One region of the Dictyobacter halimunensis genome, then DNA from elsewhere that is predicted to be linked to it. Evidence: riboswitches for the same ligand, from Rfam matches in the RefSeq annotation. Region 1 holds a riboswitch; the other holds the start of a gene.
The links. A riboswitch is a leader RNA that binds a small molecule or an ion and turns the genes downstream of it on or off. The one in region 1 is predicted to bind FMN.

Region 1 (7,693 bases):
TAGCAGTGGCCATTAAACATACACTGGAGCAGGCACCACCCATTACGCGCTTTAATCCGCAGGTACCAAAGAATGTAGAAGCAGTGGTGATGAAAGCGATGGCGAAATCTCCCGCCGATCGCTTTAGCAGTGCTGGCGTCTTCGCGCAGGTCTTGCGCCAGGCCGTGGCTGAAGCCCTGGGAGATCGCTTCCCCAGCGTCGCGCCTCCTTCGCTGGGAGAACATATCACTCCTGTGCTATTACCACCATTGAAGGTGGAAAATGAAGCAGTGATGCCGTTTGAGCCAGTGGCGCATAAGGATGAGAGGCCCGCTCAGGCAGTGAGGCAACCAGGTCAAAAAGAAGAGGCGGCACCGCTGTCAATGTCAACCATGCTGGTCGAGCGTGAGAGCGGTGGTAGATCAGATGAGCAAGATGAAACAACGAAACAGGCCGAGGTGACATCTCCCCTTTCCGAGCATACACAGAATCGCTTACAGGCTATGCCGACTGTTATCACTGAAATGGACGCCACCCTTGCCGATCACGTTCGCCCGGAGCCCATGGCTGTACCGCCGGCGCATTCACCTGTGCGCTCGGTCGCTCCTACCGCTGATCCACCAGCAGCACACTACTATCACGAGGTAGAGACCGTAGGCAGCACCTCGCCAGCCCCCAGCTCGCAGCCACAGCAGATCAAACCTGCTCCCGCAGCGCGCCAGCCGCAGATCCAGGTTTATCCCGAACGGCTTTCTCACGCCAGGCACCGTCAGTCTGGCTTACCCATGCCGCGCTATCTGGCGCTTGCCGGTGTCGTGCTGGCCGTGATTCTCGTTGTTGCGACCGCCAGCATCATTCTCAGCAATCAGCACGGCAATTCGTCCCGCCCCGGGCCATCTGGCATTACCCAGGCCTCATCAACAGGCACGGGCACCGCTGTCAACGTCGTCAAACCGGATCCCAGGAAGTCAGCGACGCCTTCCCCGACTACTACCGTACACGCAAAATATCCTCTGCCTGATCCCAAAGTGAGCGGCATGGGAAGCCTTATCTACGGTACCAACTATCCGGGCACGTGTGATCCCCAAGGAGCAAAGTGGCAGGATACAAATATCCAGGCGGTGTGCGGGCCGGACGATTTACGGCTATCAGGCCCCTCATCCAGTACCGCTGGTACGTTTCTGACCCAGTTACCCAACGGACAAACGCTGCCCGATAGCTATTATATCCAGGCACAGGTAAAGCTGAACACGCCAGGCAGCCAGTTTGGCTTCTACTATCACTATAAGTCTGATGGTGGCTACTACACCGTTATGTTCAACAGCGCCAGTTGGACCACGACCTACACCGATAAAAATGGCAACGCATCTCAACTGGCCTCGATCGGATTGCATGGTACCCAGCTGGACAGTGATACCGCCACAATCGATATCCTTGTACAGGGTAGCAGCTTCATCTACTACGTAAATGGTATTCAGCAAGGGACTGCCAGTGGCAACTTCGGTGATAGCAATACCGGTGGCGACTTCGGTCTTACCGTTGCTTCAGGTTCAGATGTCTCGTTCAAAAATGTCGCCATCTACACTGCCTGACTCATACGCAACAACAACAACGGGCCCCACCGCTAACTGGTGGGGCCCGTTGTTCCATCAGATGGAAAGCAAATTGACCTCTTATTTATTGGTGTAGATCTGCGAGAGATTATCCACGGGAGCGATCATCTTCTGCGATACCAGAAATTGCTCGGTCGCTTGCCAGGTCGCGGAATCGTTATACCCCAGTTGTCCTTTGCCCTGGTAGATCGGGATGGTGGCCTTTAATACCTCCAGCGCCTGATCGGTGTTCATACCAGGCACGTAGCTCTTACTGATATCTACCGCTTTCTGGGGATCGGCAATGGCATCTTTCAGGCCTTTGATGGTGGCATCGACAAAGGAGTGTACCGTCTGCGACTGGTTAGTGTACATATCCTGAGTGGTAATGATGCCATTGGAGACCAGTGGTGTGTAATCCGATACCGCGAAGGTACGCACATGAAAACCATTTCGCTCCAATTGCAGAGGCTCATTATTGGAGTAGCCAACGACAGCATCAACTTTGTGGGAAATCAGAGCCGAAACCTGGTTGAACCCAATCGATTGCAGATTTACATCAGATGATGTCAGTTTGCCCGCCTGCAGCAGAGCGAGCACGCCTGTGTGGGTCGCGCCAAAGGGTCCCGGTTCACCAATAGAATGGCCTTTTAGATCAGCCAGGGTGCGAATTGAGGAGTCCTTGGGAACAATAATACTAACGGGATAGCGCTGAAAGATAGTCGAGACGTCTATCGCCTGCAGGCTTTTATTTTTATCATGGGCCACCAGCAATTCATCGCCACTGGCAAAAACGAAGTTGTTCTTTCCCGCGGCCATGGTGCCGATCAGATCGGTGACAATACCATGGTTGAAGGTCACATTCAGGCCCGCATCCTTATAATACCCTTTGCTTTGGGCAACATAAAAAGGGGCAAACTGGATATCCGGATTGTATCCCAGGCCGATCGAAATATTTTTCAGTGTTTTATCTGAGCTGCCGCTGGAGTTGCTGTTCGTGCTGTTTGCGGTCCCCGCTTCTCCACAGGCGGCCAATAACACGGTGCACAGTACAGCGAGGACCATCAGTTTCCAGGTCACAGGTAAACGATGAGATGTGAATGACATCGAAGTAGTTTCTGCCTTTCAGTTCGTTTTAAGACATGAGAATAGTAAACAGGTACATGCTTGATCACCCGTTGAAACAAGACGTTTACCGATTAAGCAAACACGCACTGCATGAGCTACTAACGCGTTCTGCTATTTCTCTGTTAAGGGAACAATATGCATAGGCATATCATTCCCCGATAGCGGTCCCTGTTCTTAATAGACCCTATCTGCCAGTTTGATCAGCAGCCAGGTCGCGCTATAGTACAGGGCCGCCAGTATCGCCAGGATGATTACAGTGGCGAACATAAAGGACATGTTGTACTGGTGCAGGGCCATCTGGATCAAGGCACCCAGACCCTTGTCGGGGCTGCAGAAAAATTCCCCTACCAGCGCTCCCGTGATTGAGAGCGTCAGGCCTGTGCGCACCGATGCCAGCACGGCGGGTAACGCCAACGGGAACTCGATGTAGGACAATAATGAGAGTCCCGACGCTCCTTCTAGCCGCGCCGCATCCAACAACTCACGATCAATGGTCTGAACACCAAAGATGGTGTTGATGACCATAGGGAAGAGCACGACCAGCATACAGATGATCGTTACCGGCAACGGTCCGGTATTAAACCAGAGAAACAGAAATGGAGCGAGCACAATAGCCGGGATCGCCTGGCCAGCCGACAGGTACGGCTGCAACATGTTGGCCAGAAAACGTGATTTAGCAACCCCATAACCCAACGGCAGTGCCACTACAACACCCAATAAAAAGCCCGCCAGGCTCTCCTGCACGGTCACAAGAATATGCACCCAGTACAATCCTCCAACCAGCCCATCAATCAAACTGGCAAACACGTCCTTAGGAGGCGGAAGGATGAACGCGTTAATGCGCCCGGTAGCAGTGGTAATATACCAGGCGAACAAGAGGAGCAGACCTAAAACAAATGGAGGCAAAAAATTCCAGACAGTATTGAGTTTTTTCCAGGAGCGCGCCTGTCGGGCCGCCCCCCATTCCTGGCGTCCAGTTCAACGAATCTGGCGCGTCGGTTTTCGCGCACATCCAGTTGCGCGCTATCAGTCCTTGAAGTTGTAGCACTCATAAAAATTGATATCCCTCGGTTCTTAGCCAATACCGACATCTCTTCCCTGAAAAAACAAAAAAAGATAGATGTCAATTTAACTAACCCAGGGGGACATATGAGGGAGATGTGATTAAACCAGGCGCCAGAGTGAATATACGAAAACACCCCATCCGCCACAGCTACACAGCCGAGCGCATGACACTGGTTCACATTATAACCTTCTCCCATCCGGACTATACCGTCGGCTTCGGCCTCTCACCGAATCTGTTCGCCATTGATCAAGAAGCAATCAATGGCAAACTCGCGGGCTCGGCACAGCTTTATACGCTCTGCCATACCGCCGGTAGGGAATTTCACCCTGCCCCGAAGGTTTTATTTGTGGTTATTATGCCATATACGAGTCGAAATATGCAAGTGCTTAAGTTAGCAGGCTAACGGTTCTCGACGCGATGAAATTCTTCACCATAACTGTAGCCGTACTTCTGACCTATCTGGGCATTCAGATCGCGCAGGAATTTTTCGAGGTCGGCGAAATTCTCTCCTACCTGGCTGTCATGCGCCCGCAGAGCCGCGATCTTGAGATCGATAGTTGAGGCAGTATCAATGCTATGGTTTTGCACCGGCGTGCCAGATATGTATATTTCCGAAACTTTGTGCGGCTGCAATCCTTCCTCCAACAGTTCAGGAAAATCCCAGGGGTTCTGGGAGGCGGGATAGATGGCCGATAGCGTGGCCTCTCCGGCCGCCAGGTGATCGGGATGATAGCGGGGAATGATCAATGCAGGTGTCCAGGTACGTTCAGGTGATTGGCAGATGACACGAGATGGACGATAAATGCGCAATTGGCGTACGATCGAACGGCGTAGATCCAGGTCTGGCTGTAAACGACCATCTGGATACCCCAGAAAGATGACGTCTTTCACTCCCAGGACGCTGGCAGCGGCACGCTGCTCTGCCATGCGAGTCTGACTTATACGCAGCCTCGCTTCCAGACCGACGTCAGTCGCGCTATCGGAACCGCCACCGCTGGCATCGGTGCAGATAACATAATAAACATCCCAACCCTCGTGCGCCCACAGCGCCACACTACCCGCGCAATCAAACTCTGCGTCATCGGGATGGGCAACCACAACCATTGCTACTTTATGCTGTTCTTCTTGCATCGTGATTTCTTTCATTTCTGCTTAAATAATTGCCATGTACTTACCAGGAAAAAACAGGAAACGCCCGCAAAGGATTTCACCACAAACAGCTTCTCTTCTACCAGTGCTGATTGCAGGTTCCACTTTGCGGGCAATTGTTTCTGTCTGGGCGATCAGAGAAAAACTGTTACGTTGCAACATGTTATCATCTGACCAGCCACGCCCTGCTTACCGACTATCTATTGTACACTATGGCTAATCGTTTTTGTTGGCAAGCACCATTAACAGACCTCCCAGCATAGAGAGATTCTTGAAAAATTGCACCTGGTGATTGGCACGGCCCGCGGGAGTCTCTTCTTTCCAGAAGGGATGCCCCACAAATGTTGTGGCTGTCAATGAACCAAGCAGCGCTAGCGCGGAAAGCTTCGGCAGCACACCAACAGCCAGGGTACTACCCGCTACAACCATCACCGCTCCATTCAAAATGGTAGCCTGCCGTGGCTGCGGCACACCTGCGGCCTCCACTTTTTGTACTCGTCCACCCGGTTCAGCAAACGCTCCCGCCCCACCTACTACAAAAATCGAACCCAGCAGTAATTGCCCCAGAGTCTTAAACATATCAGATACTCACAATCCTTCACTATATCTTCATCCAACTGAACAGTCATTACTGCCCACTCTACCTACTATACCGCAGTCCCTATGCCAGTGGTTTCAACGCCCTGCATTTTTCCTACTTCATTCATGCTATTGTTATCACCCTCTACTGCAAAAAAAGAAGAGCATTTCTGATGGTATAATGGCATAAACCCCTTATATGAGGACAATAACAATTTTATGCAAGCCCCACGGATTTCGCCTGATATGTTGTAGATATCTTTAAGGAGGAATACTGCATGCATCCTTTTCCAGCAGTGAATTCACGCGCCCCGTTTATCTGGCATGGAGGTGATTATAATCCTGAGCAATGGCCCAGGGATATATGGGACCAGGATATTTCGTTGATGCAGGAGAGCCATTTTCGCGTGCCCACGGTGGGCGTTTTTAGCTGGGTAAGCCTTCAACCAGAAGAAGAGCGGTTTACCTTCGAATGGCTGGATACTATTCTTGATAAGCTGGCAAATTCCGGGCGCTTGATCTGCCTGGCAACCCCAACCGCTGCCCAGCCAGCCTGGATGTCTCAACGCTATCCCGATGTTCTACGTTCGGATGATAAAGGAATACGCAATCACCATGGAAGACGCGGCAACTATTGCCCTACCTCACCAACATACCGCAGGTTTGCTGTCCAGATCGCTGAACGCATGGCCGAACGCTACGCCAAACATCCCGCCTTGCTTATCTGGCATGTATGTAATGAATATGGAGGAGCCTGTTATTGTTCACAGTGCGCGACTGAGTTCCGCAACTGGTTACAAAAGCGCTATAGTAGTCTGGACGACCTGAATCAAAAATGGTGGACCCCTTTCTGGGGCCACACCTACACCGACTGGTCGCAAATTGAACCTCCCTACGCGAACGGTGAGCGGGCCATTCATGCACTGACACTGGACTACAAACGCTTTCAAAGTGATATGCTGCTGCAATGTTTCCAACTGGAACGCGATGCTATTCGCAAGTTCTCGCCAGATATCCCGATCACAACAAACATGATGGGGACATATCCGGGTCTGGATTATCGGAAGTGGGCAAAAGAAGTAGATGTCATCTCCTGGGATTGTTATCCCGCTCCCAAAGACCATCCCAGCGATATCGCGTTCTTGCACGATCTGAATCGTGGCTTACGTGATAATCAACCATTCTTGCTGATGGAACAGACCCCTAGCAGCCAGAACTGGCAGGCGGTAAACGCACTTAAACGGCCTGGTATTCTGCGCCTGTGGAGCTACCTGGCGGTTGCCCATGGAGCGGATGCGGTGATGTATTTCCAGTGGCGACGTGGACGCGGCGGTTGTGAGAAGATGCACGGGGCGGTTGTCGAGCATAGCGGACGCGCCGATACGCGTGTCTTCCGCGAGGTATCACAGCTAGGAGCAGAGTTAGAGCACCTGAAAGATCGCACCATTGGAGGCGTGACGCATTCACGAGTGGCCATGCTCTTTGATTGGGATAACTGGTGGGCCATAGAGGATACGGTTGGCCCTGTGCGCGATAAACAGTATATCCAGACGTTGCGCCAGCATTATGCAGCACTGTGGAAACAGCATGTTTCCGTGGATATCGTATTCAGCGATTCAGATATAAGCACGTATGATGTATTGATCGCTCCCATGCTTTATATGCTCAAACCAGGCGTTGCGGAACGCATAGAAGCCTTTGTATCTAAAGGCGGGTCTTTTATTGCTACCTATTTCACTGGCTACGTCAATGAATATGATCTGGCCAATGAAAATGGCTATCCCGGCCCTCTTAGCCATGTATTAGGGATCTGGAATGAGGAGATTGATGCACTTTATCCAGAGCAGAGCAACAAAATTGTGATGAATGATGGTAGCGGCAAGTATGTCTGCAATCACCTATGCGAGATTATCCATTGTGAAGGTGCCACACCATTGGCCACGTACGCAACGGATTTCTATGCTGGCAGCCCCGTGGTTACCCGTAATAGCTTTGGGCGGGGAAACGCATATTATATCGCTAGCCGGCCAGAGCAGTCTTTCCTGGACGCTTTCTATGCGCCTATCCTCGCCGAGCACCATATTGCCCCGACTTTAACAGTCCCAGCAGGCGTTGAAATAGCCCAGCGAGAAACGGCTCAGGGGACGGTTCTGTTCCTGCTCAATCACGCCACGGATGCCGTACAAATTCCCCTCCAATC
Region 2 (7,693 bases), 210 kb from region 1:
TCCTGGTACGCTGAAATAAAGCTACCTGTCTCTTTGACGATCTGAGCCAGTTGCTTTTTCCCTCCATCCCAGGTCAGCGTTCCCTTTTCACCTATCACGCGCCAGTCGCATTCCCAGGTCGTGGGCAATCCTTCGGCACACCAGCTGCCTCGATAGGTGTAGATAGTGCCATCAGCCATTTCAAAAATAGCAATAGCCGATGCATCTTGATCATACCAGGAACCGCTGGGATTCCATTCCTTGCAGTATACGGATACTGGATCTGCTCCAATCAGGAGCCGTGCCGCGTCAAAGGTGTGGATGGCCATGTCCAGTAGCAATACGTGCTTCATATGGTCTCGGAAGCCACCAAAGTGAGCTCCGATATAGAAGTCGCTGTTCACAGTCGTGATGTTACCTATGGTTTTCTGCTCCAGAAAATGTTTGACCCGGCGTATCTGTGGTTCATAACGTCTATTCTGAATAACTGAAAAAATTTTCCCGGCTTGTTGGGCCACTGCCAGCATTTCTTTGGCGTGCTCCATTGAGTCGGCCAGTGGCTTTTCACTTAAGACATGGCACCCATGCTTCAGTGCTGTCATAGTGACTTCATAATGTGCCTCCGGAATGGTGCAGTTGAAGACGGCATCTACCTCCGTCTGCTCAAAAACACTAACCAGGTCTTTGGCAATGATAGCGTCTGATAGTTGGAAGTCTATGGCCTTCTTTCTGGCCGCCTCTTCAAAAATATCTATTAAAGCTACAACTTCCACTTCAGGCATCTTGCCCACAGCCTCAAGCCATGCCGCGCTCATTCCCCCACATCCAACCAACGCGGTGCGTATTTTTTGTTGTTGCATGCTAACCTCTTGCTTCTTACTCCGCATCTATCAGGTACAAGAAACGCTCCTGGCTTGCGTATCATGGAGAAAATTGTGCTTACGGCAAAAAGCCAGGAATATTCGCTCGTGGGGTGCTATTTTGCGGTCCAGCCACCATCAATGACCAGCGTCGATCCGGTAATAAAAGCGGCTTCTTCAGAAGCTAAATATAATGCAGCACTGGCGATCTCTTCAGGCTTGCCCATACGCCCTATCGGCTGTCGCGCATGCAGTTTGTTGCGCTCTTCGTCTTTTGTCTCGGGAAAATTCTTGGAGAGGAAACCTTCAACGAACGGTGTATGTACTGTTCCCGGGCAGATGGCGTTGGCACGGATGTTCTGTTTCACAAAGTCCATAGCGATAGAACGCGTGATGCTGATAACAGCTCCTTTGCTGGCCCCATAAGGGAGACGGCGATCGACGGCTATCATGCCTGCTACTGAGGCGATGTTGACGATTACGCCTCCCTGCGGCTGTTGCGCGACCATGTGTTTAACACCCTCGCGCGCGCAAAGGAACGCTCCTGTCGCATTCACGTTCATGACGCGCTCCCAATCACTCAGGCTGGTCTCTAAAATGTTACCCACGTGGCTTACACCGGCGTTGTTCACTAAAATATCAAGCCGTCCGTGCTCTTGTATGACCTGGGCAAAGATAGCCTGGACCTGGGCTTCATCTGCGACATTTAGCTCTATCGCTTGCGACTTTCCTTCTTGCGCTTCAATCTCACTAACGACTGTCTTCGCTGCATCCAGGCGGATATCTGCGATAATTACATGCGCTCCCTGTCTGGCATAGAGCAAGGCGATCTCACGTCCAATTCCAGATCCAGCACCAGTGATGAGTGCTATTTTATTATCTAAGCGAAACACAAATGAATCTCCTTTATGCAATATAGGCTATGACACATTATTATAATTCATAGTTGTTGTGAACTGACCTTTTTATAGTGTAACATACCCGCTATTGCTGCTTCCAGCATACTTTCATATGTATATACGCTATAGAAACACTCTTGCCCTGAGCCATAAGTTACATTGTTCCCTGCCTTCTTCCTTTGGGTCGCTGTTTTCCATAACAACATTCATGGACACGGGCTACCAGGTACGAGTTGACAAACCCTTGTTTTTTCATTATTCTCAGAACATACACAATACATCAGCGTCTTCGGGGCAGGGTGAGAAAATGCAATGAGCATTTTCAATTCCCGATCGGCGGTAAAGCCCGCGACCTACTGTATGAGAATGTGATTCCATACATTGGTGGACCTGGGGAAGTTCCAGGGCCGACGGTATAGTCCGGATGGGAGAAGACATGAGTAACGACCCTTGTGGTTGTTCCATATAACATAGTGCCTGTCTGTTCATCGATATGATAGCTTGTCAATGCAATCGCATCCGACAGGGTATCCCTCGATTGTGCCGACGTGCTTCAGCTAAGAAGAGAAACCTACCTCTTAGTAGTAGTTGGGCGCGTCAGTCAGTATGTGGGTACGGCAACTTTGCGTACCTCTCATGGCTAACTGGCATGATTCTTTGTTCGATGTGCCTATAAACAGTTGCTATTGTTAATATCCCTTCTCCCTTTCCGTATCCATCTGTTACGCCCCCACTGATGTAAGCATATGTTCTCTTGCAAAAATCAAGTACGCAAATAGTTCGCTTTTACAATTAAGTCTGATGAATAGACATCAGTAGGACAGGGGCATTTAAATGGAAACGCAATCACACCTTTCGCCTCCAAATCTTTCGGTAGCTGATGCGATATGTGCAGTGCAAGCAGGCAAGATGTTGTTAATCTGCGATGATGAAGATCGTGAAAATGAAGCAGATCTCTGCCTGGCCGCCCAGTTCGCAACGCCACAGGCGATCAATTTTCTTATGCATTCTGCCTGTGGACTCATTTGCGTGGCCATGGCAGGTGAGCTTCTGGATACATTGCACCTGCCATTGATCGCCGGCGAGGGGAAACCTCTGCAGGGTACCGCTTTTACTATGTCTGTCGATGCATATACCTCTACAACTACTGGCATTTCTGCGCATGATCGTGCTCAAACTATCCGTACACTGGTTAATCCTATGACCCGGCCCGAAGATCTTGCCAGGCCAGGTCATGTCTTTCCGCTGCGTGCCCGTGCCGGGGGCACGCTCGAGCGCCGAGGACATACAGAGGCCGCAGTCGATTTGATGCGCATGGCAGGCCTGACTCCTGGCGCGGTTATCTGTGAAGTTCTGGATCACGCTGGCAATGCGGCACGGGGTGCTACATTGCGCGCTATGGCACATGAGTGGGGCATCGATATTATCTCTGTCGATGCCATCGCCCGTTTTCGGCGCGACCATCGTGTCAGCCTGGTTGCTCAGACTCATCTGCCTCTACCAGAGGCTCGATTTACAACGTTGGCTTATCGTGAGATAGATTCGGGTAAACAATATGTTGCGCTGCTTCTTGGCGACCTGACAGACAAGCAGGAGATACCTCCATTGGTTCGCCTCCACTCTGCCTGCGCCACTGGCGATATCTTCGGTTCCCAACGCTGCGATTGTCAGGCCCAGCTTCAGACAGCACTACATGCCATTGCGGCTGAAGGTCGGGGTATCCTTCTCTACCTTCCTCACGAGGGCCGTGGGATTGGTCTCTCAGCCAAGCTGCAGGCATATGCATTGCAAGATAAGGGCTACGATACACTTGAAGCCAATGAAAAATTGGGCTATCCCGTTGATGCACGCGATTATATTACCGCCGTTGAGATTCTACAGGACCTTCATATTACCCATGCTCGATTAATGACGAATAGCCCGAAGAAAATTCAGGCTCTTACGTCAGCAGGCATTCAAGTTGAGCGTGTTCCCCTTGAGATACAACCAACGGTCGATAATATTCGCTATCTGCATACAAAATACCAACGTCTGGGACATCTGTTTGCCAATTCACAAACTATCGATGTCTCGAGCTCATTGAAAGAGTGTGAATTGTGATGCAAAATCAATTTTATGCCCATGAACCTGCAATGTCTCTAGATGGGACCAATCTGACGCTTGGACTCGTTGTTGCTCGTTATAACTGGTCCGTGACGGGTGCGGTACTGGCTTTGTGCCAGCAGGAGCTCTCGCATTTAGGGGTTGCAGATAAAGCTGTGCATGTAGTGTACGTTCCGGGTTCTTATGAACTGCCAACCATCGCCCAGGCGATGCTAACGCACCAGGCTCACGACGCATTAATCTGTATTGGCTGTGTTATGAAAGGCGAAACACGCCACGACGTGGTAGTTGAGGATACGGTCGCCCGTGGTATTCAACGCGTCTCGCTTGATACAGGCGTTCCAATTATTCTAGGTGTGCTCTGCGTAGAAAATCAGCAACAGGCTGGACAGCGCATCGCCAGGGGCAAAGAATTCGCTCAGGCTGCGGTAGACGTTGCCTGCACGAGCCGCCTGTTACGCCACAGGCGCTAGATTCCATTATTTCATTCAGGAGGAAGATATGTTTACGGGAATCGTTGAAGAACAGGGAATACTCCAATGTTGCGAGGAAACCAGCCTGCGCATTTCGGCCGGTAATATACTGCAAGGCGTTACAGAAAAAGATAGCGTTGCGGTCGATGGCATCTGTCTGACGGTTACAGAAATCGGCGCGGATTGGTTTCGCGTAGATACGATGCCGGAGACCATACGTCGTACGCGCCTGGTCAGTTTACAGCCCGGCGATCGGCTAAACCTGGAGCGTTCATTGTTGGCCAGTGGGCGCATGGGCGGTCATATGGTGCAGGGGCATATAGAGGCGTGCACCTCTGTGCTGGCGACAAAAAAAGATGGGATCGGGCGGGATGTGATAATAGCCCTGCCACCTCATCTACGTCCTTATGTCATCCCCAAAGGCTTTATCGCTTTAAATGGCGTCAGTCTGACGGTAGTAGATGTCTGGCATGATCGCTTCTCAGTCTCTCTTATCCCATACACCCGCGAACATACGAATCTGGGGCAGGCCGTTGAAGGGATGCTGCTCAATGTGGAAACCGATATCGTTGGTCGCTATGTGGCTCGCTTTTTCGAGACCACTTACATCCATCAATCACAGCAACAGCCGACAACAGCCTGATCAACATGTGAAGTTTCAATGCAAGCTAGCGAGTGTTTGACGTAAGAAATGCACTGACCGTTGCAATTCGTCTAGCCCATTGACACCATCTTCAATCGAGATCCAGCCGTGAAAACCGACCTTCTTCAGCGTCTGGAAAATGCGGGGAAAATCATTGAGGCCGGTGCCTATTTCACCATGGCACAGTATACTGGCATAACCAGGACCTTCCTCTTTAGCTCGTAGGTCTTCTAGCGTATATCCAGGCTGTAAGCGCCGATCACTGGCATGCATACTTACAACACGCTCTTTTATGGCATCCAGTACGTCCAGTGGATCCTCGCCTGCCAGGATGGCATTGGATGGGTCATAGTTGACACCAAACCAGGGCGATTCTATGGCATGAACGATATGGGCGAATAGGGGAAGATGCTGAGCAAATTCCGGATAGGTCCAGTAGTTGTCTTTATAGTGATTCTCTATAGCCAGTATGACACCGTGTTCCTGCGCGTAGGGAAGAAGCTGCTGGATGCTATCCACTACCATCTCAATACCCTGCTCTTCAGAGACTCCTGGCCTCCTTTGACCGGAGAGAACACGGCACGTTCGCGGCTCGGGTGCTGCGAAAAAATCAACCAGTTCTATCATGCGCTTGCCCTTTTCAATTTCAGCCTTGCGCGCAGCTTGATCAGGCTGGATAAAGTCGGGGGACGCACATAACATGGGCATAGCCAGGCGGTGCTTTTGGAGCGCTGTACGTACCTCTGTTAAATAAGGACGTTCAAATGATGTGAAGAAACCAGGATAAAATTCTAATCCGTCTACACCTAAACCTGCGGCCATCTCTATCCACTGAAATAATGTTAGGCTCCTGCTCACACATAGCTCATCCATAAAACATTTGGGGAATGCCGCGATTTGCTCTGTATGGGCAACTTGCGTATTCATGCTTTCTCCTCCTTAAACTGCTGCAAGTGGGTACGTTCAGTTATATGAGAAGCCTCGATCCTGACTATCAGGTGCTTCACGGAGTGGGGCTGCCACCTGATGGCGTGGCGGTGGGCATCATGCCTGGTAACGGATCTATAATCGACTCAACGTCCATGCTGATGAAAGAGGCCGTGACTTCATCTGATGACCAGCCGTTGTTTACAAATAAGGCAACCTGCCCTTTGGTGTAGTCATAGTCTTCGAGCTTCTTAACCTCTACCCCATTCACCTTTAAGACAATTTGAGGGCCATTCATCGATACTTCAAGCCTGTTCTCATGCCCAATCTTTTTGATCGATGGAATATTGGTGATCGTGCTCAGCACTATGCTTTGTGGCAATTTGTTATCATCTAAAGATTCTTTGTTGATGGTGATGGTATTGTTACCAAAGATATCAATCCGATAGTCATGATCGAGATTACTGTCCCCCCTTAGATAGAGACCCACTCTGTCATTTTTATCGGCTTTTTCCAGAATATAACTGACGTCGAGCGTAAAATTACTTAAAGGCGCCGAGGTGGGCACATTTTCAATCAGGATCTTGTGTTCTGCCACCGATAGAGTAAGCTTGTTGTCAGCCATCGAACGTATATAGCCAGCGCTACTGGATACGGCCCATCCATTATGATTGTCTAAAAAATCTTCGTGGAATAAGGTGGTGGGAGTCGGAGTAGCGGTATTGGTAGTAGTGGAAGTAACTGTCGGCGTAACGGTAGGCGTCTTTGCTCTACTGGTGGCGGTGTCTGTCGGCATTACTTGAGAAATATTTCCGCCACTTCCTTTAATTTTTGCGGCAAAGATAACACTGCCGCTTATAAGTATAAGTAGCAGTAAAGCAACCCAGACGAAAAGCCTTATAGATCTTTTCTGGCGCTTCTTTTCACTTCCCATAACAGTGAGTTGCTCCCCCGTTTCCAATATTTATCATAAAAACACTGTTGATAACACTACAGTTCTGCTGATACACATATGCTTTTGCCCCCTACCATCGGCGATTTTGACCTGCAATACAGGTTGCTTCAATGCTATGCATAAATCCTTCTGCTACTATGTACGTTCAATGCTGAACCCTGGTATGCCATCCTATAGGATTTCATACCTTTCTGGCTACATACGTGTGCAGGAAGATGAGACTAAAGCAAATGGGCCCTCTCATCAGGCATATGCGTGATGCCCGACGTTGTTAGTAACCCCTCTGCGATAAATTGGCGATAGCTGGTAATTACTTGTTGTACACTTAATCTTCCATCTGGTCGGAACCAGGTTGCGACTTCTGTGCACATCGCAATGATGGCATACGAGGCAACTTTAACATCGCATTGGCGGAAAACACCTCTCTCCATACCATCTTGCAATAGCTCCTGAAGAAGGGCTTCATACTTATCTCTCAATGAGATAATCTGTGCTTTGTGACCATCTTCTAAAGCTCTCATCTCTGTATCGATAATAAAAAATTCCTCTTTGTACGTCGTATGCATGCGTATATGGTTGGCAATCGCTTCGTGCAGGCGCTGGAGCGGATCATCATATTCTTTGAGGACATGTTCCAGGCTTACATTCAAACGTACCATGTATGTTTCCATTATCTCAATCAGGAGGGCCTGTTTGTTTGGATAGTGATGATAAATACTGGCAGCCTGTATCCCCGCCATACGAGCAATATCTCTCAATGGTGCTGCGTGATATCCGTATTGAGCAAAAAGGTGGACAGCAGCAGCCAATATGCTTTCACGCATTGAACGGCCTTCGGGCCGCATAAGCTATTT

Region 2: linked by a shared signal. The riboswitch ahead of ribA (GTP cyclohydrolase II) and the one ahead of AABA21_RS15050 (ABC transporter permease) in region 1 are both predicted to bind FMN.

The regions. Positions count from the first base shown of each region.
Region 1 is NZ_BSRI01000002.1:227,467-235,159, forward strand. Features, by position in the region: gene AABA21_RS15040 (serine/threonine-protein kinase) at 1-1,571, shown strand, start outside; gene AABA21_RS15045 (ABC transporter substrate-binding protein) at 1,653-2,678, opposite strand; gene AABA21_RS15050 (ABC transporter permease) at 2,874-3,605, opposite strand; FMN riboswitch at 3,946-4,108, opposite strand; gene AABA21_RS15055 (PIG-L deacetylase family protein) at 4,165-4,896, opposite strand; gene AABA21_RS15060 (hypothetical protein) at 4,918-5,076, opposite strand; gene AABA21_RS15065 (DoxX family protein) at 5,131-5,493, opposite strand; gene AABA21_RS15070 (beta-galactosidase) at 5,772-7,693, shown strand, end outside.
Region 2 is NZ_BSRI01000002.1:12,572-20,264, forward strand. Features, by position in the region: gene AABA21_RS14120 (Gfo/Idh/MocA family protein) at 1-839, opposite strand, end outside; gene AABA21_RS14125 (SDR family NAD(P)-dependent oxidoreductase) at 956-1,732, opposite strand; FMN riboswitch at 2,020-2,178, shown strand; gene ribA (GTP cyclohydrolase II) at 2,573-3,838, shown strand; gene ribH (6,7-dimethyl-8-ribityllumazine synthase) at 3,838-4,314, shown strand; gene AABA21_RS14140 (riboflavin synthase) at 4,343-4,957, shown strand; gene AABA21_RS14145 (sugar phosphate isomerase/epimerase family protein) at 4,973-5,884, opposite strand; gene AABA21_RS14150 (hypothetical protein) at 5,961-6,818, opposite strand; gene AABA21_RS14155 (TetR/AcrR family transcriptional regulator) at 7,061-7,684, opposite strand.